2 regions of the Micromonospora sp. LOL_024 genome follow, and region 1 is predicted to be linked to the other one. Evidence: riboswitches for the same ligand, from Rfam matches in the RefSeq annotation. Region 1 holds a riboswitch; the other holds the start of a gene.
What was found. Region 1 has a riboswitch for thiamine pyrophosphate ahead of ACFHWY_RS16460 (ECF transporter S component). Riboswitches for the same ligand answer to the same signal wherever they lie in the genome.

Region 1 (15,768 bases):
GTTGGTCACCAGCACCGGAGCATCCTCCTCGTAGAGTCTGAGGAATGCAGCGTACGCAGCACGGGATCACCGGCCGGCTGGCCCGGGTCAACCCGACGACGGTGTTCCTGGTCACCCTGCTCCTCGTGTTGGTGGCGTTCTTCACCCCGGGGGTACCCGGCGGGCTGTTGACCTTGTTGCTGGCAGGCGGGTTGGTCGCGCTGCTGGTGACGACCTGGCGGGTGCAGACCCCGCAGACCCGGGTGATCCGGCTGCTGGCGCTGACCCTGTTGGTCATCGCGGCCCTGGTGAAGCTGCTCTGACATGCAATTATGCTTTTTTGACAATCATTCTCGTTGTCGCGGACAGTCGGTGACATGACCTTCCGCCCCGCCCCGCGTGCCCTGGCCACCGCCACGGCCGCCCTGCTCGCCCTGACCGGCGTCGCCGCGTGCTCGACCGATGACAACCCGGCCGGCGCCGACCCGGAGCGGATCGACGTGGTGGCCGGTTTCTACCCGTTGCAGTTCCTCGCCGAGCAGATCGGCGGCGACGGCGTCGCCGTGACCAACCTGGCCCGGCCCGGTGCCGAGCCGCACGACCTGGAGCTGAACCCGAGCCAGGTCGGGCAGATCAGCGAGGCGCAGCTGGTCGTTTTCCTGGACGGCTTCCAGCCCGCCGTGGACGAGGCGATCGAGCAGAACGCCGGTGACCACGCCTTCGACGTGGCAGGCGTGCAGCCGCTGCTTGACGCCGCGGCCGGCGGGCACGACCACGACCACGACGGGGAGCACGCCGACGAGGACGAGCACGGCCACGACGAGGACGAGGAGCACGCCGAGGAGGAGCACGCCGAAGGCGAGTCGGACGCCAAGGACCCACACCTCTGGCTCGACCCGACCCGGCTCGCCACCGTCGGCGACAAGCTCGCCGATCGGCTCGGCGCCGTCGACCCGGACCGGGCCGGCGACTACACCCAGCGGGCGGCTGCCCTGCGGACCGAGCTGGAGAAGCTCGACACCGAGTTCACCGAGGGCCTCAAGACCTGCGAGCGTCGGGAGATCGTGGTCAGCCATGCCGCCTTCGGTTACCTGGCGCAGAAGTACCAGCTGGAGCAGATCGGAATCAGCGGCCTGACCCCGGAGGACGAGCCGTCGCCGCAGCGGCTGGCCGCGGTCGCCGAGGAGGCCCGGGAGCACAAAGCGACCACGATCTTCTTCGAGACGCTGGTCAGCCCCAAGGTCGCCGAGACGATCGCCCGGGAGGTCGGCGCCCAGACCGCGGTGCTCGATCCCATCGAGGGACTGTCCGAGGAAAACGGCGGGGACTACCTTTCGGTCATGCGCACCAACCTGCAGGCCCTGAGGACGGCGTTGAGCTGCTCGTGACACCTGAAGTCATCGCCGTCACGCACGGGGTGGTCGGCTATGACGGCCGCCCCGTGCTCCGTGACGTCTCGCTGACCGTGACCGCCGGTGAGGTGATCGCGGTCCTCGGCGCCAACGGCTCCGGCAAGTCCACCCTGATCCGCGCCATCCTCGGGTTGGTCCCGTTCAGCGCCGGCACCGTGAGCCTCTTCGGCGAGCCGGGGCGCCGGTTCCGGCAATGGCGCCGCATCGGGTACGTCCCGCAACGCCTCGGTGCCGGCAGCGGCGTGCCGGCGACGGTGGCCGAGGTGGTCGCCTCCGGGCGGCTGGCCCGCCGGGGCGTCCTGCGTCCGCCAGGGCGCACCGACCGGGAGGCGGTCGGCGCGGCGTTGCGCGCCGTCGGGCTGGCCGACCGCGCCAAGGACCCGGTGGCCACCCTCTCCGGCGGGCAGCAGCAACGCACCCTGATCGCCCGGGCGCTGGCCGGTCGGCCCGAACTGCTGGTGCTCGACGAGCCGACGGCCGGCGTGGACGCGGCCAGCCAGGAGGCCTTCGCCGGTGCGCTGCGCAGCTTCGTCGACGACGGGGGGACCGTGCTGCTCGTCGCGCACGAACTGGGTCCGCTGCGACCGCTGATCAGTCGGGCGGTCGTCGTACACCAGGGGCTGATCGCGCACGACGGCGCCGTGCCCGAACCGGCCGGGCACCACGCCGCGCCGGACCACGACCACGTGCACCCGCACGGTCCCGAGGAACCCGTCGGGCTGTGGACATCCCGATGAGCCTCTTCCAGTACGAGTTCATGGTGCGCGCCCTGATCGGCGCACTGATCATCGGCTTGGCCGCGCCGACGCTCGGCATCTACCTGGTGCAACGGCGCCTGGCACTGATCGGGGACGGCATCGGGCACGTGGCGCTGACCGGGGTCGGCGCCGGCCTGCTCTTTCAGACCTCCCCCGTGATCATGGCGGTGTTGGCGGCCACCATCGGCGCGGTCGTCATCGAGCTGATCCGGGAGCGCGGCCGTACCTCCGGCGACCTGGCCCTGGCGCTCCTGTTCTACGGCGGCATCGCCGGCGGGGTGGTCCTGGTCGGGCTCTCCGACAGCACCAGCGCCAACCTCAACGCGTACCTGTTCGGTGCGCTCACCACCACCTCCCGCAACGACCTGGCCACCATCGCGGTGCTCGGCACGGCAGTGCTGATCACCATGATCGCGCTGCGACCCGCCCTTTTCGCCGTCTGCCATGACGAGGAGTACGCCCGCGTGTCCGGTCTGCCGGTGCGGGCACTGAACCTGCTGCTCGCGGTGACCACCGCGATCACGGTGACAATCGCCATGCGGGCAGTGGGCGTACTGCTGATCAGCGCCCTGATGGTCGTCCCGGTGGCCACCGCCCAGCAGGTGACCCGGGGGTTCCGGAGCACCATGGCGGCGGCGATGGCGCTCGGCCTCTTCGCCGCCGGCGCGGGGGTCTGGCTGGCCGCGGTCGCCGACACCGCGCCCGGTGCCTCGGTGGTGGTGCTCGCGATCGCCTCGTTCGTCGTGGTCACCCTGCTGGCCGCTGTCTGGCGGCGGATTCGGCGGTCCAGACCGGAGCCGGCGGCCACCCCCGAACCCCACGAGGTCGTGCTCGGCGGATCCTGACCACGAGGTCCACGCCGGTATTGGTTACCGTTGCAGGGTGACCAGTGGATCCGGCTACGACGCGTACGAGGGTGCCAGCGAGCTTCTGCGCGCTCTTTCTGCGCCGATCCGGCTGGCCATAGTCAGCGAACTGGCCGGCGGTGAGCGTTGCGTGCACGAGTTGGTGGACAAGCTCGGGGTCACGCAACCGCTGGTCTCCCAACATCTGCGGGTGCTACGTGGGGCGGGCGTGGTTCGTGGTTCCCGGCGGGGCCGGGAGATCGCGTACACCCTGGTCGACGAGCACGTCGCGCATATCGTGGCCGACGCCGTCAGCCACGCCGGGGAGGGATCATGAGCGAGCGAACCAGGCGGCTGGACGCGGCGACGCCTCAGGGCGGCGTGTGGCGAAACGGAGTGCAGTCATGAGTGAGAGCGGTACCGCTGTCCGCAACACCCGCCAACGCTCCGCCGTGAGTGCTCTGCTGGCGGAGGTGGAGGGCTTCCACAGCGCCCAGGACCTGCACGCGATGCTGCGCGATCGGGGCGAGCGGGTCGGGTTGACCACGGTCTACCGGACGTTGCAGGGTTTGGCCGAAGCGGGCGAGATCGACGTGATGCGACCCCCGGGTGGGGAGCATCTCTACCGCCGGTGTAGCCAGGGCCACCACCACCATCTCGTCTGCCGGGCCTGCGGTCGTGCGGTCGAGGTCGCCGGCCCCACCGTGGAGACCTGGGCCGACCGGGTGGCCGCACAGCACGGCTTCACCGACGTCAGCCACACCCTGGAGATCTTCGGCACCTGCCCCGCCTGCGCCCGCTGACCCCACCGCCCTACCGACCTTGTACGGTCCGTCGGGCGAGAACCGTCGGTGTGGGCACACCGGCGACCTGAAGTGCATGATCGGCGGGCCGGCGACCGCCGACGTCGGGATGCCTGATGGGTCGTGCCGTGGCACGCTGTCCGGCGTGAAGATCTACGCTGATCGCTTTCCGGCCGCCCTGCGGCAACTGCTCACCGATCTGCTCGTCGTCGCCTGGGTGTACGCGACGATTCGGGGGGCGCGGTGGCTGCATGATCTGGTGCAGGAGCTGGCCGTGCCGGGCCAGAAGATGGAGGGGGCCGGCGGCGGGCTCGCCGACAACCTCGCCGAGGCCGGCGGAAAAGTCGGCCGGGTACCGCTGGTCGGAGACGAGTTGACCGCGCCGTTCGAACGGGCGGCCGATGCGGCCCGTTCGCTCGCCGAGGCCGGACGGGACCAGCAGGAACTCGTCGACCAGTTGGCGCTGGCACTGGCCGTCGGCCTGTTGATCGTCCCGCTCGGTTTGGTGCTGTTCGGCTGGCTGCCGCTTCGGGTGCGCTGGATGCGCCGGGCCGGGTCGGCGGCGGCGCTGGCCGGCGCGCCCGCCGGCCGGGACCTGCTTGCCCTGCGCGCCCTGGCCGGACAGCCGCTACGCAAGCTGACCCGGATCGCCCCGGACGTGGCCGAGGCGTGGCGCCGCGGCGACGACGCCACCGTCGACGCCCTGGCCGCCCTCGAACTACGTCGCCTCGGCCTCCGCGACCCTCACCACGACTGACCCACCCCATCTTGACCAACAGAAGCCGTGGGGTAACGAAGTTCAGGCGGGTGGGGGGATGCGGCGGCGGGCGTCGGTGGTGACGGTGGACGGGCCGGGAGTCCAGCCGGTCACCCAGGGCAGGTCGGCCGGTGGGGTGATGACGCCCTCTTCCACGGCGGCGTAGCGGCCGGCGAGGATCCGCTTGGCTGCCACCACGTCGACCGAGTCGGTGTTGTCCCACAGGGCGGTGAACAGCGCATCGACCCGCGCCCGGGCCTGGCGGCAGAACAGGTCGGCCAGCTCGACGTTCTCCGGTCGGGCGTCGCGCTCCGAGTGGGCGCGCACGCAGACCGCGCTCATGGCGAACAACTCCGCACCGATGTCCACCACCCGGCCGAGAAACGCCTGTCTGCGTTCCAGCTTCCCCTGCCAGCGGGACATCGCGTAGAAGGTGGACCGGGCCAGCTTCCGACTGGCGCGTTCGACGTGACGCAGATGCCCGGCGAGCGGACCGAACTCGGCGTACCCGGTCGGTTGCTGTCCCTTGCCGACCGCGAGGGTCGGCAGCCACCGTGCGTAGAACGCGCCGGCCCGCGCACCGGCCCTGGCCTTTCTGCCGAGCCCGGCGTCGGGGTCGACGATGTCCCCCGCGACCGAAAGGTGAGCGTCCACCGCCTCGCGGGCGATGAGTAGATGCATGATCTCGGTTGACCCCTCAAAGATCCGGTTGATCCGTAGGTCGCGCAGCATTTGTTCGACCGCGGCCGGGCGCTCGCCCCGGGCGGCCAACGACTCGGCCGTCTCGTACCCCCGGCCACCGCGGATCTGGACCAGTTCGTCGGCGATTCGCCACGCCATCTCGCTGGCGTAGAGCTTCACCAGCGCCGCCTCGATCCGGATGTCGTTGCGGTCGTCGTCGGCGAGCAGGCAGCAGAGGTCGAGCATCGTCTCCATGCCGTAGGTGGTGGCGGCGATGAAGGCGAGCTTCTGCGCGACCGCCTCGTGCTCGCCGACCGGCCGGCCCCACTGCACCCGATCGGCGGACCACTCCCGGGCCACGTGCAGGGCCCACTTGCCGGCGCCGACGCACATCGCCGGCAACGACAGGCGACCGGTGGTCAACGTACTCAGGGCGATCCGGAGCCCCTTGCCCTCGCCGCCGATCACGTTCTCCCTCGGCACGAAGACGTCGTGAAAGCGGGTCAGGCTGTTCTCCAGGCCGCGCAGGCCGACGAAGGCGTTGCGGCGCTCGACCGTGATGCCCTCGGCGTCGCCGTCGACCACGAAGGCGGTGATGCCACCCTTGTGCCCGGCGCCCTTCGGCACCCGGGCCAGCACCACGAGTTGGGTGGCCACGGTGCCGTTGGTGGCCCACAGCTTGACGCCGTTGAGCCGGTAGCCGGTACCGTCCGGGGTCGGCTGCGCGCTGGTCGCCAACCGGGCAGGGTCGGAGCCCACGTCCGGTTCGGTCAGCAGGAACGCGGATACCTCACCGGCGGCCAGCCGGGGCAGCAACCGCCGCTTCTGCTCGTCGGTACCGAACATCTTCACCGGCTGCGGCACGCCGATCGACTGGTGCGCCGAGAGCAACGCACCGATCGCCGGACTCACCGAGCCGGCCAGCATGAGTGCCCGGCAGTAGTGCAGGTTGCTGAGCCCGAGCCCGCCGTACTCCCGGTCGATCTTCATCCCGAAGGCGCCCAACCGGGCCAGGCCCTGGAAGATCTCGTCGGGAATGCGCGCATCCCGCTCGATCGCCGCACCGTCTATCTCGGACGCCACGAAGTCGCGGAGCCTGCCGAGGAAATCCTCGGCCCGGGCCTGCTCGGCCTGGTCCGGTCGGGGCCACGGGTCGATCAGGTCGAGCCGCAGCCGGCCCAGGAAGAGTTCCTTGCCGAAGCTGGGCCGATCCCAACTGGTGTGCCGGGCCCCCTCGGCGACCTGGCGGGCCTCCTTCTCGGACACGGTGGCCGCCGCGTCGGTCGACGCCTGACCTGTCGCGTCGGGCGGTGGGTCGGCGCGGCGGTCGTCGGTGGCTGACGAACGGTCGTCTTCGGCAATGGCCACGGCAAACCCCCGGGCTCGATCCGGACACTGGAGACTGTTCCGCCTGCTCAGTAGGCTACCCGCGTTTGTTACCCAAAGGTAGTCACGATTATCCGCGGCGGCCTCGTGCTCAGCTCTGCTGGAGGCCGCTCGGATCCTCCTCGTCGTCGATATCGTCCTCACCCCAACCTCGCCGGGCGAACGGCAGCGCCACCCAGAAGGTGAGAAACCAGAGACCGGTGACCGCGCTGAGCAGGAAGGCGACCAGCCGGTCCAGCACGAAGTCGGTGATCAGTAGCACCGCGCTGACCATCGCGACCAGCATGAGGGCCAGGCCACCACTGGCCATCCGGTGCGCGAAACGCACCAGCTCCGGCTTGCGACCCTGCCCGCGCTGGCCGTACGCCACCCGGTTCATCGTCTCGCCACCGTGACCAGGTGGTCCTCGGTGCCGGGCGGCGTCTTCCCTGCGCTCACTCAGCCGGCCGGAAGCGTCCGGGCCAGGATCGCCTCGCCCAACGGCGCCGGCGCCTCGTCCGGAATCCAGTGGCTGACCCCGGCCAGTTCGACGTACCGGAAGTCGCCGCTCACGTGGGCGGCACAGGCCCCCGCCGCGACCCGTCCGATGGCGACGTCACCGTCGCTCCACACATAGGTGGTCGGCACCGCCACCGGGCCGACCGCCGCGAACTCCCGCCGGGACATCGCCCGGTACCAGTTCAACGCGGCGGTCAGCGCGCCCGGCCCACGCATCGGATCGGTGTACCCGGCCGCCCGGTTGGCGTCACCGACTCCGTGCAGCAGCCGGCGCAGCCCGGCGGCGCCCAGGGCCAGCAGGGTCTTCTCGGCCACCACCGGCTGCCGGAACAGCAGCATGTACGCCGAGCGCGCCTTCTGCTGCGGGTCGTTGTCCAGCGCGTGCGCCATGGCCGCCGGGTGCGGCACGGAGACCGCGGTCAGGGTGCGTACCCGATCCGGTCGGCTGGCGGCCAGCGCCCAGCCGACGATGGCGCCCCAGTCGTGTCCGACCACGTGCGCGGTGGCCACGCCGAGGGCGTCCAGCACCGCCGCCGCGTCGGCGACCAGCTCAGCGAGCCGGTACGCCTCGACCTGGGTGGGTCGCGCCTGCGGCGAGTAGCCCCGCTGGTCCAGAGCGTAGGTGCGCAGACCGGCGGCGTGCAGGGTTGGCGACACGCCGTCCCACTCACCCGAATGTTGCGGGAATCCGTGCAGCAGCAGCACCGGTTCCCCCTGCTCGGGTCCCCCGACGGTGACCTCGAACCGCAGACCTCGGGCGTCGACACGCATGCCGGCAGCCTACCGACGCCCCGTACCCGGTCTGCCCGGCCGGGTCAGTCGTACTGCTGCCTGGGTACCGGCACCTGCCGCCAGGACTCGACCTCGAGGTAGGGGATCTCCGCGTCGTTGACCGGATCCCGGCCCAGCCGGTCGCTGTAGCGCCCGACGACCTCCACCCAGCTGTCGTTGGGCAGCCCGGCGGGCACGTCGCCGAGCATCCCGAGCTTGATCGGCCGGCCGTCGGCGGCACAGCAGGACAGCACCATCCGGGCCAGGATCGGCTCCCCACCGGCCCCGCTGGCGATGAAACCGGTGAGCTGTACCCGCCGGTCGCCGATCGACGCGCCCCGGTCGAACAACGCCCGGGAGGCGTAGTCGAGGACGCTTACCTGCACCGGGTCACCCTCGGGCAGTGGCGGGTAGTCCGACTGCTGCTGGCTGCTGAGCGCGGTGCCGGCCTGCCCGGCGGCGTACGACCCGAGGGCCGGCGGGGCGACCAGCAGCAGGCCGAGCACGGGCAGGATGAGCAGCCATCCGATCCGCGGCTCGTGATGGTCGTGGTCGCCGGCGGCACGGTCGGCGGGCGCGACGCCGGGGCCGTCAGCGGCACCGCCGGCCGGCGCGAGCGCGGCGGGCGCGGCCGGACGCAGCTCGTGCCAGAGCGTCATGATCGCGGCGACCACCAGCAGCAGGCCGGCGGCGATCAGGAAGGGGCGCAGCCCCTCCTTGACGTATCGCAGGTAGAGGTCGGTAACGCTGGCCCGGATCACCGCGCCGCCGAGTAGCAGCAGGACCACCGCCTGCGCCTGCCGGTTCACAGCAGCACCATGCCGGCTCCGGTGGCGACCAGCAGGGCCACCGCGAACGTGGTCGGCGCGAACCGGAAGGCGAACCGGCGGCCGAAGACACCGGCCTGCATCGAGATGAGCTTGAGATCGACCATCGGCCCCACCACCAGGAACACCAGTCGGGACGTGAGAGAGAACTGCGACAAAGAGGCCGCGACGAAGGCGTCCGCCTCCGAGCAGAGCGAGAGCAGTACCGCGAGCAACGCCAGCGCCAGGATCGACAGCCAGGCGTTGTCGGCCAGGGTCTGCAGCCATCGCTCCGGCACCAGCACGTTGATGCTGGCCGCGGCCATCGCGCCGAGCACCAGGAACCCGCCCGCGTGGGTCACGTCGTGCCGGACGGCGGCCCAGAAGGCGCGGGTCCGGGAGGCGTCGTCCAACTCTGGCCGGCGCGGCATCCTGATCCATTCGGTGCGGCCGAGCCGCAGCCAGAGCCAGCCCATGACCATCGCGACCACCAGACTGGCGACGCCCCGGGCGACGACCATCTCGGGGTTGTTGGGGAAGGCGACCGCGGTGGCGGTGAGCACGATCGGGTTGACCGCCGGGGCGGCGAGCAGGAAGGCGAGCGCGGCGGCCGGGGTGACGCCCCGGCGGATCAGCGAGCCAGCGATCGGCACCGCGCCACACTCGCAGCCCGGCAGCACCACCCCGGCCGCGCTGGCCGCCGGCACCGCCAGGGCCGGATGCCGAGGCAGCGCCCGCGCCCAGAACGACCGGGGTACGAAGACCGCGATCACGGCGGAGAGCAGGATCCCGAAGACCAGGAACGGCACCGCCTGAACCATGATCGAGACGAAGACGGTGGTCCAGGTCTGTATCCGGGGATCGTCCAGTGCGGCGGCCAGCGGATCCCGGAAGATGATCAGCAGGACCAGTAGTGCCGCCAGGACCTCCACCGACCCGATCCGGTCGCCGAGCCACCGGCGGGGCGGCGGCGCCGCGGCGGTCTCCGGCGGGCGGGCCTTGGTGACGACCCCTGTGCCAGTGAGCGGACCTTCCGGCTCACCGGCCGCCGAGGCATGTTCAGTGTCTGTGGTCACCCGTCGCCCCTCGGCCAGTTGCGGATCGGCGGCCTGAGATTACCGCCCAGAGCCGGCAACGTCGATGAACGTCACAAAATTGGCCGGGCCCGAGTGCCATCCGCGCCGCCAGGTCGGAGGCGAGCACCCTTCGCCACCTGCGAAGATCACATTGTCTGTCGATCTTCGGGGATGCTAGCGTCGGCGGGACAGACAACACCTCCGACAGGGGAGCGCACAGCGCTGAGAGTGCGGGTCCGCCCGCAGACCCTCGATACCTGATCTGGGTAATGCCAGCGCAGGGAGTTCGGTCCACCTCCAGCCCGCCACGCCCGGCACCGCCGGGCCGAGCGTGCGTCTTGCCTTGGTTCGACCTTGAACTGGGAGCAATCATGAATCAACCGACCAGCAGCCGGTGGCGCACCATCGACATCGTCGTGGCCGCGGTGATCGCCGTCGGCTTCGGTGTCATCTTCTGGGCCTGGGGACTGCTCTGGCGGGCCGCCGACCCGGCTTTCGCGTTCTTCCCGGCCAGCCAGGCCCTCATGTACGGCGTCTGGCTGGTACCTGCGGTGCTCGGCGGGTTGGTGATCCGTAAGCCGGGTGCCGCGCTGTTCTGCGAGGCGGTCGCCGCGACGGTCTCCGCGCTGCTCGGTTCGGAGTGGGGCGGCATCACCATCCTCCAGGGACTGATCCAGGGTCTCGGCGCGGAGTTGGCGTTCGCCGCCTTCCGATACCGCTCGTTCCGGCTGCCGACCGCGCTGCTGGCCGGCGCGTTGACCGGGCTCGGCGCGGCGTTGTTCGACTTCTTCGTCTGGAACGCCGCGTATGCGATGGCCAGCTACCGCATCCCGTACGCGCTGCTCACCGTGCTCAGCGCCACCGTGATCGCGGGCGCCGGCGCGCACCTGCTCACCCGCGCCCTGGCCGGCACCGGCGTCCTCGCCCGCTTCCCCTCCGGCCGCGACCGCCCTCTCGTCTGACCTCGCCATCGCGTTGATCATGATTAGGAGGCAGCCCGACCTTCGAGTCACGCCAACTCATGATCAACCGGGCACGGCCGAGCATGGGAGAGGGGGTGGGGGCGTGGGTGGGGTGAGGTTGCGCGGGTTCGGCTGGCGGCACGCCGGGCGACGAGCCTGGGCGGTACGCGGAGTGGACCTGCGGGTCGAGCGCGGCGAACGGGTGTTGCTCCTCGGGCCCTCGGGCGCCGGCAAGAGCACACTGCTGGCCGCGCTGGCCGGGCTGCTGCCCGAGGACTCCGGCGAACACGAGGGCTCGATCGAGGTCGGCGGCCGGCCGGCCGCCGAGGCCCGGGACAGGGTTGGCATCGTCTTCCAGGACCCACAGACGCAGCTCGTGATGGCCCGCAGCGGCGACGACGTGGCGTTCGGGCTGGAGAACCGGGGCGTACCGGCCGGGCTGATCTGGCCCCGGGTGGACCAGGCGCTGCACCGGGTCGGCTTCCCCTACCACCGGGACCGACCCACCGCCGCCCTCTCCGGCGGCGAACAGCAGCGTCTCGCCCTGGCCGGCGTGCTCGCGCTGCGCCCCGGGCTGCTGCTGCTCGACGAGCCCACCGCCAACCTCGACCCGGCCGGCGCCGCCCTGATCCGCGCGGCACTCGCCCGGGCGGTCGGCGACCAGACCACGCTGATCCTGGTCGAGCACCGGGTCACCGACGCACTGCCCCTGGTCGACCGGGTGGTGGTACTCGAACCCGGTGGCGGAGTGCGCGCCGACGGACCGCCAGCGGCGATCTTCGCCGCCCACGGGGCCACGCTCGCCGCCGAGGGTGTGTGGGTGCCCGGCCGGGAGATCCCACCGCGCCGGGCCACCGGCCCGGCCGGCGAGGTGCTGCTCACCACGGACCGGCTCGGCCTGCCGCCCCGGCTGGCCCCCACCGACCTGACCGTACGCGCTGGTGAGACGCTCGCGGTGCTCGGCCGCAACGGCGCCGGCAAGTCCACCCTCGCGCTGCTGCTCGGCGGGCTGCGCAGACCTGGCAGCGGGCGGCTGACGGCAAGCCCGGAACTGGCCGGAAAGGACGCCGGCACTGCCCCGCACCGCTGGCGGGCTCCTGCGCTGGCCGGCCGGATCGGCTCGGTGTTCCAGGACCCCGAGCACCAGTTCGTCACCGCCACGGTCCGCGACGAGTTGGCGCTGGGTCCCCGCCGGTCCGGTGCCACCGAGGCGGCGGTCGACGACCGCGTCGAGGAGCTGCTGCACCGGCTACGGCTGGCCCGGCTCTCCGGAGCCAACCCATACACTCTCAGCGGTGGCGAGGCGCGGCGGTTGAGCGTGGCGACCGCCCTGGCCACCGCCCCCCGCCTGCTGATCTGCGACGAACCCACCTTCGGCCAGGACCGGCGGACCTGGTGGGAGTTGGTGGATCTCTTCGCGGAGCTGCGGGAGGCGGGCCATGGCCTGGTCACGGTCACCCACGACACCGAGTTCGTTACCGCACTCGCCGACCGCACGCTGACCCTCGGCCACCCGCCGGCACCGGCCGAGACTGCCAGTTCCGCCCCGGCCGCAACCGCGGGTACGGCCGCGGGCACCGACAGCGCCCGAACCGCGACGCCCGTGTCCACCGGCCCCACGCCGGAGCAGCGATGATCGACCTGGCGCCGATCGCCCGGCCGGACGCGCCGCTGGCCCGGCGCAACCCGGTGGCCAAGCTGGCGGCGGCGGTGCTGTTCGCGATCCCGTTGATGGCAACGCTGGACCCGGTGGCGCCGGCCATCGCGATCGCGGTGGAGCTGGCGGTACTGCCGCTGTTCGGCATACACCCCCGGGTGCTGGTCCGGCGGGCCTGGCCGCTGCTGGCCGCTGCCGGCGGCGTACTGGTCACCCTGGTGCTCTTCGCGGCGGACCGGTCGGGACGTGTGCTGCTCGACGCGGGGCCGGTCCTGGTGACCTCGGGGGTGCTGGTCACCGCGCTCGGTCTGGTGCTGCGACTGTTCGCGGTGGCCCTCCCCGGGGTGATCGTCTTCGCCACCACCGACCCGACCGACCTGGCCGACGCGTTGGTGCAGAACGCCAAGGTGCCGGCCCGGTTCGCGATCGGGGCGCTGGCGGCGTTCCGGTTGGTGCCGCTGCTCGGCGCGGAGTGGCAGATGATCGCGATGGCCCGCCGGGCACGCGGCGTGGAGGCGGGCCGCAACCCGGCGGCCCGGCTGCGGTTGTTCGTCTCGACCGCGTTCACGCTGCTGGTCGGAGCGATCCGGCGGGGCACCCGGCTGGCGGTGGCGATGGACGCCCGCGGCTTCGACTCCGGCGTGCCGCGCACCTTTGCCCGCCGGCAGCACTTCGGCGCCGCCGACTGGCTGCTCGTGGCCGGCGCGACGGCGGTGGCCGGCACCGCGCTGGCGATCAGCATCACGCTCGGCACCTTCCGCCCGCTGATCGGTTGACCGCACACCCTCAGCGGGTGCAGCGATCCCCGCCAGCGTCGAGCGCGGCGACCCAGGCGGCCGGCGAGTTGGTGCTGGCGACCGGGCCACACCACCCGGCAGGTCTGGCCCCCTTCGAGGTGCGGGGCGACGCCCTGCTGCGCCGACCACTTAGACCGGGTGTGGTCGCCACCGTACGGCGACCACACCCGACGACCTGTCAGCTACGCCGGAAGGCGTACCGGCGAGCCGGGCCGGCCTGCTGCCCGCGCCCCACGCCCGGGACGCCGGTCACCGGCGGGCCGGCCTTCGGTGCCGCCGGCCGCGCCGCCGGCAGGGCGGCGGCCGGCGCGACGACGACCTGGTCGAGGTTTGCCGGCGTGAGGTCCGCGACCTGGGGCGCGGGGTGGGCCGGACGGGGCTTGCGGGAGTTGCGCTTGGCGGGCATCCGTGCCTCCTTGGCTCTGCGGCGACCGACGGGAGCCGGCCGATCCGCGGTGTCTCGTGACCGCCGGCGACGGCGGCCGAACGGAATGGGACTGCTGCCCGGGACCGACCACGGAGGACACCACCGACGGTTGCGGTGCGCGGTGAAACGCGGACGCCCGGGAGCACACGGGTCGCGGCACGGCGGCGGCGGACCCGGCTCGAAAGGGGGGCGTCAGTAGCGCATGACGATAGGCTAGCCGCACCCAGCGGTGGCCGCACCCGGTATTTCCCGCCTGCGCAATGCGACCACCTGATGACCAGCGGTGGGGGTCGACGCACGATCGAGCGGGACCGCGATACCGTCGCAGCACTACAGGTCGAAGGCGGAAGGTGGCGACGAGGATGGCGGATCGGGCGACGGCACAGATCGGTGTGACCGGGCTGGCGGTGATGGGTCGGAACCTGGCCCGCAACCTGGCCCGCAACGGATTCACCGTGGCGGTGCACAACCGCTCGCCGGAGCGGACCCGGTCGCTGGTGGCCGAGCACGGCGACGAGGGCACCTTCGTCCCGGCGGAGTCCCTCGCGGACTTCGTCGCCGCGCTGGAGCGTCCCCGCGCGGTGATCATCATGGTGAAGGCAGGCGGCCCCACCGACGCGGTGATCGACGAGCTAATACCCCTACTCGAAGAGGGCGACATCATCATCGACTGCGGTAACGCGCACTTCGCCGACACCCGCCGCCGCGAGGAGGCGCTGCGGGCGCAGGGCCTGCATTTCGTCGGTACCGGCGTCTCCGGCGGCGAGGAGGGCGCACTGTGGGGGCCGAGCATCATGCCGGGCGGCTCCGCCGAGTCGTACCGCAAGCTCGGTCCGATCTTCGAGAAGATCGCCGCCCGCGTCGACGGGGTGCCCTGCTGCCAGCACGTCGGGCCGGACGGCGCCGGACACTTCGTCAAGATGGTGCACAACGGCATCGAGTACGCCGACATGCAGCTCATCGCCGAGGCGTACGATCTGCTGCGGGCCGGGCTGGGCGCCACGCCTTCGGAGATCGCGCAGATTTTCCGGGAGTGGAACTCCGGCGAACTGGAGTCCTTCCTTATCGAGATCACCGCCGATGTGCTGGCACACACCGACGCCGCCACCGGTGAGGCGTTCGTGGACGTGGTGCAGGACCAGGCCGAGCAGAAGGGCACCGGCCGGTGGACCGTCCAGATCGCCCTCGACCTGGGCATCCCGATCACGGGCATCGCCGAGGCGACCTTCGCCCGCTCGCTCTCCGGTCACGCCGGCCAGCGTGCGGCAGCAGTCCGGGCGTTCCCCGATGCCGGGGACAAGTGGCAGGTCAGTGACCGCGAGACCTTCATCGAGGACGTCCGGCGCGCCCTACTGGCCTCGAAGATCGTCGCCTACGCACAGGGCTTCGACCAGATCCGGGCCGGCAGTGCCGAGTACGACTGGAACGTCGACCTGGGCGGCACCGCCACCATCTGGCGGGGCGGCTGCATCATCCGGGCCCGTTTCCTCGACCGGATCAAGCAGGCGTACGGCGAGCAGCCGGAGCTGCCCACCCTGCTGGTGGCGCCGTGGTTCGCCGACACCGTCCGCGACGGCGTGCCGAGCTGGCGCCGGGTGGTGGCCGACGCGGCCCGCGCCGGAGTGCCGGCGCCCGCGTTCGCCTCGTCGCTGGCGTACTTCGACGCGCTGCGCGCCCAGCGACTGCCGGCCGCGCTGATCCAGGGCCTACGCGACAACTTCGGCGCGCACACCTACCGCCGCGTCGACCGGGACGGCTCCTACCACACCCTCTGGGCCACCCCCGACCGCGCCGAGGTCGATTCGTGACAGCCCGGACAGCGGCATCTCGCGGTATCCGCCACCTGGGATACCGCGAGATGCCGCTGTCCGGGCCGTGCGCGGCCGGTCCCGTCAGAAGAAGCGGCGGCGTTTGGCCTGCTGTGGGCGGATCAGGTCGGCGCCCTTGTCAAGCAGGCGGGTGGCCCGGTTGGGGCCACGTCGGGCCTCCAGTGTGTGGCTCAGCTTCCGGGCTCCGGCGGCGGCGACCGGCACCGCGATGGCCATCACCGCCCACCGCCCGATGCGCTTGCGAAGCATATGGGTTCACCTCCGTCAGTGGCTGCTGCCAGCGGTGATACCCAGCGTGGCCGACAGCTAAGCGCTCGGGTGGCC
Region 2 (15,768 bases), on a different contig from region 1:
AGCAGCACGACGCCCGGGAGCACGTGAGTCTCGGCACAGATCGGCCCGTACGGGGGCGGGCTCGTACCAAGAGCTTGAGTCCGCGCGGTCACAGGTCGGGACGGCCTTCGTGGGTGGTGGACGCGAGGGCGTGAAAGCGGCGGGGGATGCGGCCGGCACCGTGGGCGAGTCGACCGGCCTCGATCGCGTACCGCATCGCGGTGGCCATCGCCACCGGATCCGCCGCCCGAGTGACCGCGCTGGCCAGCAGCACCGCGTCGCAACCCAGCTCCATGGCCAGCGCCGCGTCGGAGGCGGTGCCGACGCCGGCGTCCAGGATCACCGGCACCGCGACCTCCTGCCGGATGAGCCGAATGTGGTGCGGATTGTTGATCCCCAGGCCGGATCCGATGGGCGCGCCCGCCGGCATCACCGCCGCGCAGCCCACGTCGGCGAGGCGCCGCGCCAGAACCGGATCGTCCGAGGTGTACGGCAGCACGACGAACCCGTCGTCGACGAGTTCCTCAGCGGCACGTAGCAACTCCACCCCGTCGGGCAGCAGTGTGCGCTCGTCGCCGATCACCTCCAGTTTGATCCAGTCAGTGCCGAACGCGTCCCGGGCCAGCCGGGCCACCTTCACCGCCTCGCCGGCCGTGTAGCAGCCAGCCGTGTTCGGCAGCAGCCGCACGTCACACCGGTCGATCAGGTCCAGCAGGCCGCCCGAGCGACCCGGCACCGCCTGCACCCGCCGCAGCGCCAGGGTGACCATCTCGGCCCCGGAGGCGCGGATCGCCTGCTCCAGCACGTGCAGGTTCGCGGCTCCGCCGGTCCCGAGGATCAGCCGGGAATTGAACCGAACCCCGCCCAGCTCGAAGCCCGTGTGCTCGCCATCCATCGGGCTCACCCGCCCTGGGCGGCGCTGAGCATCTCGACCTGGTCGCCGCCGCGCAGCGCCTTCGCCGGCCAGCCGGTACGCGGCACCACCTCGCCGTTCACGGCCACCGCCACGCCCCGTTCCTGGCCGGAAACGTCCCGCACCAGCTCTGCGACCGTGACCCCGTCGCGCACGCTGCGCTCCACACCATTCACCGTCAGTTCCACGAGTCATCCTCCATCGCCTGCTCGGACGTTGTGCGAGCACCCGACCCGACCGCCGGAACGGATGCGACGCCGCCGGACGCGGGCGGACCGGCACCCGACGCGGCGGTGAACCGGTCCGGCCGGAAGGAGGCGAGCAGCGAGTCGGCGCCGTCACCGGTGACCAGGCCGGCGATCAGGTCCGCGGTGACCGGGGTGAGCACGATCCCGTGCCGATGGTGACCGGTGGCGACCAGCACATCCGGTCGGCCCGGCAGCGGACCCAGGATCGGGGCGTTGTCCGGCGTACCGGGGCGCAACCCGGCCAGCGTCTCCACCAGGTCGTACTCGGCGAGTTCGGGCACCAGGTCGACGGCCGCGCGCAGCAGTCGCAGCACCGCACCCGCGCAGACAACCAGGTCGGAGCGCTCCTCGACAGTCGCGCCCACCACCACCTCACCGCTGTCCCGCGGGACGAGGTAGACGTGCTCGCCGTCGGCGTACCCCCGCACGACATGCCGGAAGCCCGGCGGACGCCCATCGGGCGTGCGCAGCCGCAACACCTGGCCCTTGACCGGGCGAACCGGCAGCCCGGTCAGGGCGGCGGCGCCGCAGCCGGCCGCGACCACGGTCACGCCGGCCGGCACGTCCCGCAGGCGGCGCACCGGCTCGGTGACCAGCACCGCGCCGGCCAGCTCGGCCGCGATACGCAGCGCCGCCACCAGTCGGCGCGGGTCGACCTGATGGTCGGTGGCCGCGAGCGCGCCACCCCGCACCCGGGGTGCCAGCGCCGGCTCACGCTCACGCAGCTGCGAGGGACGCAACGGCGTCACCGGCAGGCCCAACCCCAGCTGGTACGCCCACAGCCGGCGCGCCTCGGTCAGATCGTCCGCGGTAAGCCCGACCACCAGCGTGCCCTCGGTCCGGTAACCGATGTCCACACCGGTCGCCTCGGCCAGCTCGGCCGCGAATCCGGGCCACCGGGATGCGGATTCGGTGAGCAGTCCGGTCAGTTCCCGCTCGCCGAAGTACGCCTCGGCCACCGGCGCCAGCATCCCGGCGGCGACGTGCGAGGCCCCCGAACCGGGCGCCGGATCATGCACCGACACCCGCAGTCCGCGCGCCGCGCACCGCCACGCGATCGCCAGCCCCACCACCCCCGCCCCCACCACCACGACATCAGGTGTAAGAAAGCGCCCCCTGTTGACGCCTCCATTGGAAGAAGGGCCCCCTGTTAACACGAGAGCCCCCGGAGCAACTCGGCGGCGGCGCGGGCCGGGTCCGCCGCAGCGGAAAGCGCACCGACCACCGCCACCCCGTACGCTCCGGCGGCCCGCAGCGCGGGCACCGCAGCGGCGGTCACTCCCCCGATGGCGATGACGGGCACGTCGACCGCCTTCACCACCGCCTGTACGCCGGCCGTGCCGATCTCCGGCGGCAGCCCGGTCTTCGTGGTGGTGGCGTAGCAGGGGCCCACACCCAGATAGCTCGCGCCGGCGGTCACCGCCTCGACGGCTGTCCCCGGCTCTCGCGCGGTGACGCCCAGCACGGCGGTCGGACCGAGCACCTGCCGGGCTGCCGCCACCGGCAGATCGTCCGCGCCGACGTGGCCGCCGGCCGCCCCCACCGCCAACGCGACATGCAGCCGGTCGTTGACCAGGCAGGTCGCCCCATACTGCGCGGTGAGCGTGACCACTCGCCGAGCCAGGTCGTACGCCTGGCGGTCGGTCGCGGTGTCCGCCACCCGAACCTGCACCACCAGTTCGGTACGGGCCAACGGCAGCACGGCTGCCAGTACGGAGAGCGGATCCCGGCCGGGCCGGGTGTCGGTGATCAGATGCAGTCGTCCCAGGGACGGCATGGCGGTACTCCTCCCTGCGCCGGCATTACCCGGATCAGGTTCGACGGTCGGGGGCTCTCAGCCCCCCTCTCAGCCCGGTCGACCGGGCTCCCGTGGGTCACTTGGGTGTCACCGTACGACAGATCCGCCAGGCTGCCAAGGCGTGCGCCCGGCTGCGGCGCGACGGCGGATGTGTCAACAGAGGGCCCCTGCTCTACCGGAGGCGTTAACAGGCGGCCGTTTCTTCGGCACAGGCGTAGGTGCTCTGCGCCGGTCCTGACAGGAATGCCACCTACCGTTGCCGAAACGTTACCAATCGAAGCCTTGCTATACATCCTCTGCAACGGATTAATTTGTTCAGCGACTCGACACAATGCCGAACTCGACCACGCCGTGCCCGCCTACCGATGACAGCCACCTTCCAGCGGTCGACGACATCGCGCCGGCCACCACGGCCGAGGTGTCCGGCACTCCGGTCGATGGTTGGCTCACCGGCCCGGCGACGGTCACGCTGACCGCCGTCGACGACGGCAGCGGGGTGGCCCGCACCGAATACCAACTCGACGACGCCACCGAGTGGACCGCCTACACCGCACCGGTCTCGGCGACCGGCGATGGTGGGCACAAGCTGCGGTTCCGCTCCGTCGACGAGGCCGGCAACGTGGAGGAGACGAAGACGGTCACGGTCAGGATCGACGCCACCGCGCCGGTCAGCACCGTGTCGTTCGCCCCGGCGAACGACGAGGGCTGGCACGACGGGACCATTCCGATGGTACTCACCTCGACCGACGCCGGATCCGGGGTGGCGCTGCTGGCGTGGTCGCTGGACGGCGGCGACTGGACGGCGTACACCGAGCCGGTGCAGATCAGCGGCGACGGGGACCACGAGCTGCTCTACCGGGCCACCGACACCGCCGGCAACGCCGAGACGCTGAGGTCGGCGGTGGTGCGGATCGACGGCACGAAGCCGACGCTGCTGGTCTCCGGCATCGCCGACGGCCAGCTCTACGGCGACAGCCAGAACGTCCGGGTGGCCTGGCAGGCGGTCGACCCCACCTCGGGGATCGCCGGCGTGGTCGGCGAGCTCAACGGCCGACCGTACGCCAGCGGCACGCTCCAGGCGATGTACGAGTTGCCGCTGGGCATGCACGAGCTGACCGTCACCGCGACCGACAAGGCGGGCAACGCGACCACCACGACGGTCCGGTTCTTCGTCACCACCTCGATCCGTGACATGCAGAACCTGCTGGACCGGCTCAAGGCGACGGGACGGCGCACCGACAAGGCGTACAACCAGTTGTCGAAGCGGCTCTCCAACGCCCGCACGGCGGAGGCGGAGGGCAACGACAGGCGGGCGGTCAACCAGCTCACCGCGTTCCGCACCCTGGCCGGCGACGCCTCGCTGGTCGGTGAGGCGGAGATTCGCGACGTGCTGATCCGCGACGCCGACGCCATGATCGTCCGGCTCGGCGGCGCGGCCAGCAAGACCGGTGTACGGGCCAACGGCGTCGAGTCCGTCAAGGGTGCCGGCCGCCTCGGTGGCGACCCCACGCAGCTGGCCCCGGGGCGTCGCCTCTGAGTGACCGTCCCAACCAAACACCAGGGCCCCGCCCGGCATCACCCGGGCGGGGCCCACCCACCCCACCCACGCTGTTGATCATGAGGTCAGCGGCAGTTCTGGAGATCAAGAACGCCGCTAACCTCATGATCAACGCACCGGGTGGGGCGGGTTGGAGGGTTAGGGGGCGAGGAGGAGACGTAGGGCCTTGAGGTCGGGCTCGGTGGGCTGCCAGGCACCGGCCTCAGCGTTGGCGCGCACCTGGTCGGGCGTGGTGGCGCCAGCGATGACCGAGGTCACCGCCGGCTGGGCGGCCAGTCCGCCGATGGCCACGTTCAGTACCGGCACCCCCCGTTGCGCGGCGTACGCCTCAAGGCTCTCGATGGTGTCCCAGTCGGCGGCGGCGAGGCGCTGGGCGTACCGGCCACCCCCGGCGAGGCGGCTGCCGGCGGGCGGAGCCTCGCTGCGCTTGTACTTTCCGGTCAGCAACCCGTTGGCCAGCGGGAAGAACGGCAGCATGCCCAGGCCGAACCGTTCGCAGGCGGGCAGCACCTCAATCTCGGCGTCCCGGTTGAGCAGGCTGTAGTGGTTCTGTGCGCTGACGAAGCGGGTCAGCCCCTGGGTCCTGGCCGTCCAGTCGGCGTCGGCGATCTGCCAGCCGGCGAAGTTCGAGTTGCCCAGGTAGCGCACCTTTCCGGCGCGAACGAGATCGTCCAGGGCGGACAACGTCTCGTCGACGGGGGTTCCCGGATCGGGCTCGTGAAGCTGATAGAGGTCGATGTAGTCGGTGTCCAGCCGACGCAGCGTGGCCTCGACCGCCCGGATCACGTAGCGCCGGGAGCCGCGTACCCCGAAGTCGCGCCCGTTGCCGCCGCTCATCGACATGCCGAACTTGGTCGCCACCACCACGTCGTCGCGGCGGCCCTTGAGTGCCGCGCCGAGCTGCGCCTCCGAGGCCCCGTGCGGCTCGCCGTAGATGTCGGCGGTGTCGAAGAAGTTGATCCCGACGTCCAGGGCGGCGTCGACGACCGCGCGGGTGCCGTCGAGGTCGAGTTTGCGGCCGAAATTGTTGCAGCCGATCCCCACGACGGACACCACGAGCCCGGAGTCGCCCAGCCGGCGATAGGTCATCTCAGTCACCGGCTCACCATATGTCGCACCGACGACCGCCCGCCCGGTCAGGTGACCAGCTCGTCGGCGATCACCTGACGTCCCAGACCGGCTCGGGTGTCTCCACCACCTCACCGTCGCCGCCGAACAGCAGGAACCTCTCGAAGGTCCGGGTGAACCAGCGGTCGTGGGTGACCGCCACCACCGTCCCGGCGAAGGCCGTGAGCCCGGCCTCCAGCGCCTCGGCCGAGGCCAGGTCGAGGTTGTCGGTCGGCTCGTCGAGCAACAGCATGGTCGCGCCGGACAGTTCGAGCAGCAGCACCAGGAAGCGGGCCTGCTGGCCGCCGGAGAGGGTGCCGAACCGCTGGTCGCCCTGCCCAGCCAGCTCGTACCGGCTCAGCGCGGCCATCGCCGCGTGCCGGTCCATGCCGGCCCGGTGTTCGTCACCCCGCCAGAGAATCTCGACCAGCGTCTTGGGCATCAGCTCCGGCCGGTCGTGCGTCTGGGAGAAGTGACCGGGACGGACCCGCGCGCCGAGCCGGGCCACCCCGTCGTGGGCCACCGGCGCGAGCGCCGCCGCCGAGTCGACCGGCCCGTTCGCCGGGTCCGGGTCGGTCCCGCCCCGGGCCAGCAGGCGCAGGAAATGGGACTTTCCGGTGCCGTTGGCGCCCAGCACCGCGAGGCGGTCGCCGTACCACAGCTCCAGGTCGAACGGATAGGTCAGGCCGTCCAGCTCCAGCTGCTCGCAGATCAGCGCGCGTTTGCCGGTCCGCCCGCCGGCCAGCCGCATCCGGATGTCCTGCTCCTTCGGCGGTACGGGCGGCGGTCCGGCCTCCTCGAACCTGCGCAACCGGGTCTGCGCCGCCTGGTAGCGCGAGGCCATCCCCGAGTTGTACGCGGCCTTCTGCTTGTACATCAGCATCAACTCACGCAGCTTCTCGTGCTCCTCGTCCCACCGCTTGCGCTGTTCGTCGAGGCGGTCGTGCCGTGATACCCGCGCCTCGTGCCAGCTGGCGAAGCCGCCCGGGTGCACCCAGGCGCTGCCGCCCTCCACGGCGACGACCCGGTCGGCGGTGTGCGCCAGCAACTCCCGGTCGTGTGAGACGTAGAGTACCGACTTGGCCGACTCCCGCAGTCGCGCCTCCAGCCAGCGTTTGCCGGGCACGTCGAGGAAGTTGTCCGGCTCGTCGAGCAGCAACACCTCCTCGGGGCCGCGCAGCAGGAGTTCGAGCGCGAACCGCTTCTGCTGCCCACCGGAGAGGGTGCGGACCGGGCGGTGCCGGGCGGTGTCCCACGGTAGGTCGAGAACGATGGTGGCGACGGTGTCGAAGAGCACCTCGGCGTCGTACCCGCCGGTCTCGCCCCAGGCGGCCAACGCGTCCGCGTACGCCAGCTGGGCCTTGCCGGCGGTGGTGCTGAACTTGCCGCGCAGTTCGGCCGCCCGCATGGCCGCCTCGGTCTCGACTAACCGGTGACCGGCGGCCCGCAGCCCGGGCGGGGCGAGCGACAGCGCCAGATCGGCGAGCATCGACTCGTCACCGATCATGCCGATGAACTGGCGCATCACGCCCAACCCGCCGGTACGCGCGATCGCGCCGGTCGGCACCGGTAGGTCACCGGCGACCATCCGCAGCAACGTCGTCTTGCCGGCGCCGTTCGGCCCGACCAACGCCACCTTGGCGCCCTCGCCGACCCGGAACGACACGTCGGCGAAGAGTTCCCGCCCGTCCGGTAGGACATGCCCGACCGCCGCCACGTCCACGTATCCCACGCGGGCATCCTGCCGGAGTCGGGGCCGTCGGCCAACTCATTACCCGGTCAGCGGGTGACGCGCAGCACCCGGAAGCCCTTCTGGCTGGCGTGCCGCTCCACCTGCCAGCCCTGGTCGACCAGCCAGCGCTGCAACGAGTCGCTCCCGAGATGACGGGCCGCCACCAGCCAGGCGATTCCCTCCGGGGACAGTCGGGGCAGCCAGCGCAGTAGTAGCTGGTGCAGTTCGTCCTTGCCGATGCGGATCGGCGGGTTGGACCAGATCTGGGTGAAGCTAATATCGGTGGGCACCTGATCGGGGGTGGCGACGTGCACCCGGTCAGCCACGTCGAGGCGAGCCGCGTTCGCCGCCGTCAGTTCCCGGGCCCGCTCGTTGACGTCCACCGCCCAGATCGTCGCTGTGGGGGCGACGGTGGCGAGCACGCCGGTGATCGGGCCGAAGCCGCAGCCGAGATCGAGCAGGCTACCGGTGGTGGTGGGGTCAGGCAGGTCGGCCTTGCGCAGCAACACGGACGTGCCCAAATCGAGGCGGGTGGCCGAGAAGACCCCGGCAGCGGAGGCCAGGGTGTAGTCGCGGCCGGCGATGGTGAACTGCACCTCGCGCGCCTGTGCGGGTGCGCTCGGCTCGGCAGTGAAGTAATGGTCCCCGGTCACGCCGCCATTCTCGCACCGGGCTGGATCGACCCCGGCGCCCGTGTCGACGTCATCGGTCGATGCGGCACGTCTCTCCGGCGCGTTTCGCAGAATTACCTACTAAAGGGATAAACATCCCTATTGTGGACCACATGGTGTATCGGTACGACTCCGATGAGGACGCATACGGCCCCTACCGGGAGGACGAGCCCCAGGGCGAGTCGCTCCAGGCTGCCCCGCCGCCCCCGGCCGGGCCGTCCCCGTCGCGTTTTCCCGCGCCGTCGCTGGCGAGTCCGAACCAGATCCTGCTGCCCTCGGCGGCGCCGCCCCGCGAACCACGGTACGAGATGGCACCGGCAGCGCCCGACGAACCGGCCGCGACCGGCGTGGCGGCAGGCCCGCCGGTTCCGGTCACCCCGGCCACCGCGCCGCCGCAGCGGCCCGGTGGTGGTCGCGCCTGGCAGGTGCTGATCGGGGGCGCGGCCGTACTGGTGCTGCTCGGCCTCATCGGCCTCACCGCCGCCGCCCTGCTGGACGGCCGCCAGTTGATCGGCCAGCAGGCGGCGCCCAGCGACCCGACGGACTCCACCCGGGACACCGAGCCGGCCGAGGCGAGCGACCTCGACTCCCGGGACACCGACCAGGCACCGCTGACCGCCCGGGAGGTCTTCCCCGCCAGCGCCCTGACCGTCGGTGACGGCCAAACCGGGTACGAGGTGCTTCGCACCCAGTCCAGCGCCAGTTGTGCTGTGGCCGCCACCGGTGAGGTCGCGGAACTGCTGGTCAGGCTCGGCTGCAACCAGGTCGTCCGGGCCACCCTCCGCACTCCGGACGGGGACCACCTCGTCACCAGCGGGCTGTTCAACCTGACCGATCGGTCCAGCGCCGAACGGGCCCGGGACCGGATCCGGCAACTGCTCGACGAACGGCAGGGCCGCTTCCGTGGCATGTCGGCGGACGAGGGCACCGAGGTCCTCACCACCGCTCCGGCCCGGGTCGGCTGGCAGGTACGCGGCCACTACATCGCCTACGCGGTGGTTGCCCGGGTCGACGGCGCGTCCATCCGCTCCGGCGACACCGGCGTCCGCGAGATCCTCTTCGACATGCTCGAACAGCACCTCAACCAGGGTGTGCTGGAACGGCGGGCCGCCGGTGGCACGGCGAACCAGCCGACCGAGACACCCACCGACGGCACCGGCGACCAGAACGGGAACACCGGGAACTGACCATCGAACACGGAAGGCGGGCGCTGCACGCGCCCGCCTTCCGTGTCTGCGTCTGCCGTTCGTGACGTCAGGCCTGCGGATACCGCCGTCGGCTCGTTCAAATTTCGGCCGGCACCCGCAGCCGCCGGGTCGCCTCGGCCCGCCGGGCGTACTCGGCCGGATCTTCCGGGTAGCCGACCGCCACCAGGGTCAGACCGTGCGCCGGCGCCACGGTCACCTCGCTGGACCGCTCCCGGCGGTTGAGTAGACCGGCCGGCCACTGGACTGGCCGGCGGCCGTCACCGGCGACCAGCATCGCGCCGACCAGGCTGCGCACCATCGCCTGGCAGAACGCGTCCGCCTGCACGATGGCGACCAGGGTTGCGTCGGCGTCCCGTCGCCAGTCCAGCCGGGTCACCTTCCGAAGCGTGGTCGCGTTCTCCTTGCGCCGGCAGTACGCCGCGAAGTCGTGCTCCCCCACCAGACCGGCCGCGGCGGCGGCGAGCCGATCGAGGTCGAGCGCGCGGGGCCAGGCCAGGGTCTCGTGCCGGCGCAGCGGATCCGCGCCCCAGGCAGCGTCGGTGACCCGGTACTCGTAGCGGCGGAAGGTCGCCGAGAAACGCGCGTCGAAGGTGGCCGGCACCGCACTCACCGCCCGGATCCGCACGTCCGGTGGGAGCAGCCGGGCCAGTCGGCGCAGCAGCCGACCCTCGTGCGCCGCCCAGACCTCCACGGGCAGGTCGAGGTGGCAGACCTGGCCCGTGGCGTGTACCCCGGCGTCGGTACGGCCGGCGACGGTCAGCCCGGTCGCGGTGCCCACGCCGAGCACCAGGTCCACCGCCTCGACCAGCACCCCGGCGACCGTACGCCGCTCCGGTTGTGCCGCCCAGCCGGAGAAGCCGGTGCCGTCGTACGCGACGTCCAGCCGCAGCCGGGTCCGCTCGTCCACGTCGTACCTCCGTCAACGGCGTCGGGCCCGGCACCCCGTGGGGGATGCCGGGCCCGACGATGCTTGCCTGCGCTCAGGCCTTGTTCTCGGTGGCCTCGTCGCTGTCCTCACGGGCGGCGGCGGTGTCACCGGACACCGAGACCGGGGCCTCGGCATCCTGGTCGGCCGGCCGCGCCTGCGGGGCGGCCTCCTCGGCCGGGGCCAGCGCCTCGACCTTGTCCTGCTGGGCGGCCTTGCGACCGGCGGTCTTCTTGTTCGCCTTCGGCTCGGCGACCTGGAGTTCCTCGACCAACTCGATGATCGCCATCGGGGCGGCATCACCCTTACGCGGACCCGTCTTCACGATCCGGGTGTAACCGCCGTTGCGGTTGGCGTACCGCGGCGCGATCTGGTCGAACAGGGAGTAGACCACGTCCTTGTCCTTGACCACGGTCAGCACCCGCCGGCGCGACGCGAGGTCGCCCCGCTTGGCCTTGGTGATCAGCTGCTCGGCGAGCGGACGCAGCCGCCGGGCCTTGGTCTCGGTGGTCTTGATTTTGCCGTGCTGGAACAGCGAGGTGGCCAGGTTGGCCAGCATCAACCGCTCGTGCGCGGGGCTGCCGCCGAGGCGGGGGCCCTTGGTGGGCGTGGGCATGCTTGGTGCTCCTCAGGTGTGGCGGCAGCGCGGACTAGAGCTGCTCGGTCTCGCGGTAGTCGTCGGTGTCGTAGTCAGCCTCGCCAAAGGTGTCCACGACGTGCGCCGGGTCGAAGTTCGGAGCCGAGTCCTTCAGCCCGAGACCCATCCCGGCGAGCTTCATCTTGACCTCGTCGATCGACTTCTGACCGAAGTTGCGGATGTCGAGGAGGTCGGCCTCGGTACGCCCGATGAGCTCACCAACGGAGTTGATGCCCTCGCGCTTGAGGCAGTTGTAGGAGCGGACGGTCAGGTCCAGCTCCTCGATCGGCAGAGCCAGGTCCGCCGCCAGCTGCGCGTCCTGCGGGGACGGGCCGATGTCGATGCCCTCCGCGGTCTCGTCCAGCTCCCGGGCCAGCCCGAAAAGCTCCACCAGGGTCGAGCCGGCCGAGGCCAACGCGGTACGCGGGCCCATCGACGGCTTGGTCTCGACATCGATGATCAGCCGGTCGAAGTCGGTCCGCTGCTCGACCCGGGTCGCCTCGACGCGGTACGTCACCTTGAGCACCGGCGAGTAGATCGAGTCCACCGGGATCCGGCCGATTTCCGCGCCCGCCTGCTTGTTCTGCGCCGCCGTGACGTAGCCCCGACCTCGCTCGACGGTCAACTCCATGTCGAGCCGGCCCTTGCCGTTGAGGGTGGCGAGCTTGAGGTCCGGGTTGTGCACCGAGACACCGGCCGGGGGCTGGATGTCACCGGCGGTGACGTCGCCCGGGCCCTGCTTGCGCAGGTACATGCTGACCGGCTCGTCGTGCTCGGAGCTGACGCAGAGCTCCTTGATGTTCATGACGAGCTCGACCACGTCCTCCTTGACTCCGGGGATCGTGGTGAACTCGTGCAGCACACCGTCGACCTTGATCGAGGTGACCGCCGCACCCGGGATCGACGACAGCAGCGTACGCCGCAGCGAGTTGCCCAGGGTGTAGCCGAAGCCGGGCTCCAGCGGCTCGATGGTGAACCGGGAGCGGGTCTCGTTGATCGACTCTTCGGAGAGAGACGGTCGCTGGCTGATGAGCATTTCTTCTCTTCTCTTCCGGGGCGCCCGCTATTTGACGCCCACGACACACACTGTTCCGGTGGCCCGCCCCCGCGGGGGCGGGCCACCGGCACGAGCCGCTACTTGGAGTAGAGCTCGACGATCAACTGCTCCTGGACCTGGGTGTCGATGACCTGCCGGGCCGGGAGGGAGTGCACGAGCACCTTCATCTGGCTCGGGATGGCCTCAAGCCATGCCGGAACCGTCTTCGAGCCGGCCTGAGCCTGCGCGACGATGAACGGGGTGAGCTCCTTGCTCTTGCCCCGAACCTCGACGATGTCGTGCTCCTTGACGCGGTACGACGGGATGTCGACCTTCTTGCCGTTCACCGTGAAGTGACCATGCTTGACCAGCTGGCGGGCCATGTCCCGCGAGTGGGCGTAGCCGGCCCGGTAGACGACGTTGTCCAGCCGCGACTCGAGGATCTGGAGCAGAACCTCGCCGGTCTTGGCCTTCTTGCCGACGGCCTCTTCGTAGTAACCGCGGAACTGCTTCTCCAGCACGCCGTAGACACGACGGGCCTTCTGCTTCTCACGGAGCTGGAGCAGGTACTCCGTCTCCTTGGTGCGGCCGCGGCCGTGCTGCCCGGGCGGGAACGGCCGGGACTCGAACGGGCACTTCGGACCATCGCACTTGCTGCCCTTGAGGAACAGCTTCATCTTCTCCCGCCGGCAACGGCGGCAGTCAGCACCGGTGTAACGAGCCATCTCTCTCTACCTCTCAGACCCGACGACGCTTGGGCGGACGGCACCCGTTGTGCGGCTGCGGAGTGACGTCGGCGATCTGCCCGACCTCAAGACCAGCTGCCTGCAACGAACGGATGGCAGTTTCCCGGCCGGAGCCGGGGCCCTTGACGAACACGTCGACCTTGCGCATGCCGTGCTCCATGGCCCGACGAGCGGCGGCCTCGGCGGCCAGCTGCGCGGCGAACGGAGTCGACTTGCGGGAGCCCTTGAAGCCCACCTGGCCGGACGAGGCCCAGGAGATGACCGCACCGGTCGGGTCGGTGATCGACACGATGGTGTTGTTGAAGGTGCTCTTGATATGCGCCTGCCCGTGGGCGACGTTCTTGCGTTCCTTGCGCCGGACCTTCTTGACAGCGGCTCCGGCACGAGCCTTCGGTGGCATAAGTCTGTGCGCTCCTGAATGATTTTGGCTTGTCGCCCGTTGATGACGTAGACACCGGTTTCCGGCTGGAGCCCGGCCTACCTCGACGGAGAACGACCAGAATTCCGGTTAAGAAGTTACTTCTTGCCGGGCTTCTTCTTGCCGGCGACGGTCCGCTTCGGGCCCTTGCGGGTCCGCGCATTGGTCTTGGTCCGCTGGCCACGCACGGGAAGACCCCGGCGGTGCCGGATGCCCGCGTAGCAGCCGATCTCGACCTTGCGGCGGATGTCAGCGGCGACCTCGCGGCGCAGGTCGCCTTCAACCTTGTAGTTGATTTCGATGTGGTCCCGGAGCTGGACAAGCTCCTCGTCCGTGAGGTCCCGGGCGCGCTTGTCCGCCGAGATGCCGGTGGCAGCGAGCGTCTCCAGGGCGCGGGTCCGACCCACGCCGAAGATGTAGGTAAGCGCGATTTCCAGCCGCTTCTCGCGGGGGAGATCCACGCCGACTAGACGTGCCATGTGCGGGCGTACTCCTTGTGGTGTTCTGACGGAGGTCTGGCCCCGTCCCATCCCGCTACCGACTCCTCCCGTCCTTCCGGCGCGACTACACGCCGGCGACCGGGATCGGTCGCTGCCCGAGCGGGCCCCGGCCTCCGACCGGGGGTCAACCACGAGAAGGTACGCGCTGCGCACCGCCCGTGGCTGGGACGAGCATGTGATGAGTTGGCTGGGTTCAGCCCTGGCGCTGCTTGTGGCGCGGGTCGGTGCAGATGACCATGACCCGGCCGTGCCGGCGGATCACCCGGCACTTGTTGCAGATCCTCTTGACGCTCGGCTTGACCTTCACGGTTGCCTTACTTCCCATCTGGCCCGGCGGCGCGAGGCGCGACACCGGACGTCGAAGACGGACACGGGACGTTCCCGGCCGCCGTCAGGCTTACTTGTAGCGGTAGACGATGCGCCCGCGGGTCAGGTCGTACGGCGAGAGTTCGACGACAACCCGATCCTCCGGCAGGATGCGGATGTAGTGCTGCCGCATCTTGCCGCTGATGTGAGCCAGCACCTTGTGGCCGTTGGCCAGCTCCACGCGGAACATGGCGTTCGGCAGGGGCTCGATGACCCGACCTTCGATCTCGATAGCTCCGTCTTTTTTCGGCATGTCCTCCGCTGTCCTGACGTCGGTTACTCCGGACGGCCCACAACGTCTTACACGGGTGCTTGACCGAGATCAGCTTCCCGCGCCAGCCGCGGCTCCGCGTCCCACCGAAGCGCTGGTGGGCATGGCAGAGTGGACGCTGTGCGCCGATCAGAAAGTGTACGCCCGCCTGCACGTCGTCGCCAAACCGACCGGCGATCGAGCAGGAGCAGGTCGGACAAACGTCACATTCAGGCAGTGCCGCCCGGCTCCGGATGCCGCTGCTGTTCAACGACGCCGGGACCGGAAACGGCTCCCCCGGCAGTTCCCCCTGCCGCGTCGAGCATACCGCCGCCTGCACCGCCGCCCGCCTCGACCTCGCCGGGCTGCTGCCCGGCGAGCGCCCTGCGTTCCCGCTTGAGTGCCCGGCGCTGCCGGCGCCGTTCCCGAGCGGCCGCCCACCGACGGGGCTCACCCGAGGCCAGCCCGGTGACCGTACGCACCAGCAGCACCGCGCCCCAGGGTCCGGCCACCCATGCCGGCCAGAAGTAGTGCGCGTCACCAGCCGCCAGCGAGGTCGCCACCCAGACAGCCACCACGATCCCCACGGCCTTGAGCCACGGCTCCCAGACCTGGGCCAGCCAGCGCACGGTCGCCTGACGTCCGTCGTCGGCCGGCGCCGGGGCCTGCGCACCGGTGCCCCCCGGCGCCACCCCGGTCGGCACCCCGGTCGGCACCCCCACCGCTGCCGGCAGGTCGACCACCAGCTCATCCAGTTCGGCGTAGGTACGGGCGGCATATGCCCGCTGCAGCCGCTCGTCGTACTCGTGCAGGTCGAGCCGGCCCTCGTCCAGGGCGACCCGAAGCCGCTCAGCCACCGCCTGCCGGTCGGAGTCCGCTGCCCGCATGCCGTCGTCGTGCCGGTCCATGCCGGCAAGCATGCCACCGTGCCGCCAGCCGGTCACCGGGCCTAGGAGGCGGGTGAGGTGCTCGGCTGGCGCGCGGTGACCAGGTCGCCGAGGCGACCCCGCCCCCCGTCGTCAGCGGTCAACACCCACACCCCATCCGGCAGTAGGGCCATGGAGTGCTCGACGTGCACGGCCCGCGACCCGTCCCTGGTGACCACCGTCCAGCCGTCGGCGAGTTCCGCGGTACGCGGTGAGCCAAGGGTGATCATCGGCTCGATGGCCAACGCCATGCCCGGCACCAGCCGTGGACCCTTGCCCGGGCGCCCGTGGTTGAGCACGTGTGGATCCTGGTGCATCTCGGTGCCGATGCCGTGTCCGCCGTAGCCATCGACGATGCCGTAGCGGCCGGCCTTGCGTACCGAGGTCTCCACGGCGTGGGATATGTCGGTCAGGCGGCCCTTGCCGTTGGCCGCACCCCGGGCGGCGGCGGCGATGCCCGCCCACATGGCGTCCTCAGCTACCTCGGCCATCCGCAGCAACGCCGGATCGACCTCACCCACCCCGACGGTGATCGCCGCGTCGCCGTGCCAGCCGTCGAGCACCGCGCCGCAGTCGATCGAGATCACGTCGCCGTCGGCCAGAACCTGCTCCGGAGACGGGATCGCATGCACGATCTGCTCGTTCACCGAGGAGCAGATCGAAGCCGGAAAACCGTGGTAGCCCTTGAACGACGGCTCCGCGTCCGCCGCACGGATCGTCGCCTCGGCGATCGCGTCCAGGTCGGCGGTG

Region 2: another riboswitch for thiamine pyrophosphate. It lies ahead of thiE (thiamine phosphate synthase); the one in region 1 lies ahead of ACFHWY_RS16460 (ECF transporter S component).

Annotation. Positions count from the first base shown of each region.
Region 1 is NZ_JBHMIS010000014.1:43,135-58,902, forward strand. It holds gene ACFHWY_RS16395 (antibiotic biosynthesis monooxygenase family protein) at 1-15, opposite strand, end outside; gene ACFHWY_RS16400 (hypothetical protein) at 45-302, shown strand; gene ACFHWY_RS16405 (metal ABC transporter substrate-binding protein) at 357-1,367, shown strand; gene ACFHWY_RS16410 (metal ABC transporter ATP-binding protein) at 1,364-2,128, shown strand; gene ACFHWY_RS16415 (metal ABC transporter permease) at 2,125-2,994, shown strand; gene ACFHWY_RS16420 (ArsR/SmtB family transcription factor) at 3,032-3,331, shown strand; gene ACFHWY_RS16425 (Fur family transcriptional regulator) at 3,399-3,797, shown strand; gene ACFHWY_RS16430 (hypothetical protein) at 3,943-4,554, shown strand; gene ACFHWY_RS16435 (acyl-CoA dehydrogenase family protein) at 4,597-6,501, opposite strand; partial or broken gene ACFHWY_RS16440 (DUF6328 family protein) at 6,713-6,970, opposite strand; gene ACFHWY_RS16445 (alpha/beta fold hydrolase) at 7,060-7,890, opposite strand; gene ACFHWY_RS16450 (TIGR03943 family putative permease subunit) at 7,935-8,699, opposite strand; gene ACFHWY_RS16455 (permease) at 8,696-9,772, opposite strand; TPP riboswitch at 9,969-10,074, shown strand; gene ACFHWY_RS16460 (ECF transporter S component) at 10,144-10,734, shown strand; gene ACFHWY_RS16465 (ABC transporter ATP-binding protein) at 10,838-12,370, shown strand; gene ACFHWY_RS16470 (energy-coupling factor transporter transmembrane component T family protein) at 12,367-13,167, shown strand; gene ACFHWY_RS16475 (hypothetical protein) at 13,367-13,594, opposite strand; gene gndA (NADP-dependent phosphogluconate dehydrogenase) at 13,978-15,423, shown strand; gene ACFHWY_RS16485 (hypothetical protein) at 15,508-15,693, opposite strand.
Region 2 is NZ_JBHMIS010000001.1:439,584-455,351, reverse strand. It holds partial or broken gene ACFHWY_RS02275 (thiamine phosphate synthase) at 1-23, opposite strand, end outside; gene ACFHWY_RS02270 (thiazole synthase) at 89-874, opposite strand; gene thiS (sulfur carrier protein ThiS) at 880-1,080, opposite strand; gene thiO (glycine oxidase ThiO) at 1,071-2,297, opposite strand; gene thiE (thiamine phosphate synthase) at 2,291-2,917, opposite strand; TPP riboswitch at 2,912-3,020, opposite strand; gene ACFHWY_RS02250 (OmpL47-type beta-barrel domain-containing protein) at 3,270-4,475, shown strand; gene ACFHWY_RS02245 (aldo/keto reductase) at 4,635-5,585, opposite strand; gene ACFHWY_RS02240 (ABC-F family ATP-binding cassette domain-containing protein) at 5,656-7,335, opposite strand; gene ACFHWY_RS02235 (class I SAM-dependent methyltransferase) at 7,383-7,988, opposite strand; gene ACFHWY_RS02230 (hypothetical protein) at 8,120-9,193, shown strand; gene truA (tRNA pseudouridine(38-40) synthase TruA) at 9,291-10,121, opposite strand; gene rplQ (50S ribosomal protein L17) at 10,195-10,755, opposite strand; gene ACFHWY_RS02215 (DNA-directed RNA polymerase subunit alpha) at 10,790-11,812, opposite strand; gene rpsD (30S ribosomal protein S4) at 11,911-12,537, opposite strand; gene rpsK (30S ribosomal protein S11) at 12,551-12,958, opposite strand; gene rpsM (30S ribosomal protein S13) at 13,075-13,455, opposite strand; gene rpmJ (50S ribosomal protein L36) at 13,670-13,783, opposite strand; gene infA (translation initiation factor IF-1) at 13,874-14,095, opposite strand; partial or broken gene ACFHWY_RS02185 (DUF1707 SHOCT-like domain-containing protein) at 14,425-14,979, opposite strand; gene map (type I methionyl aminopeptidase) at 15,042-15,768, opposite strand, start outside.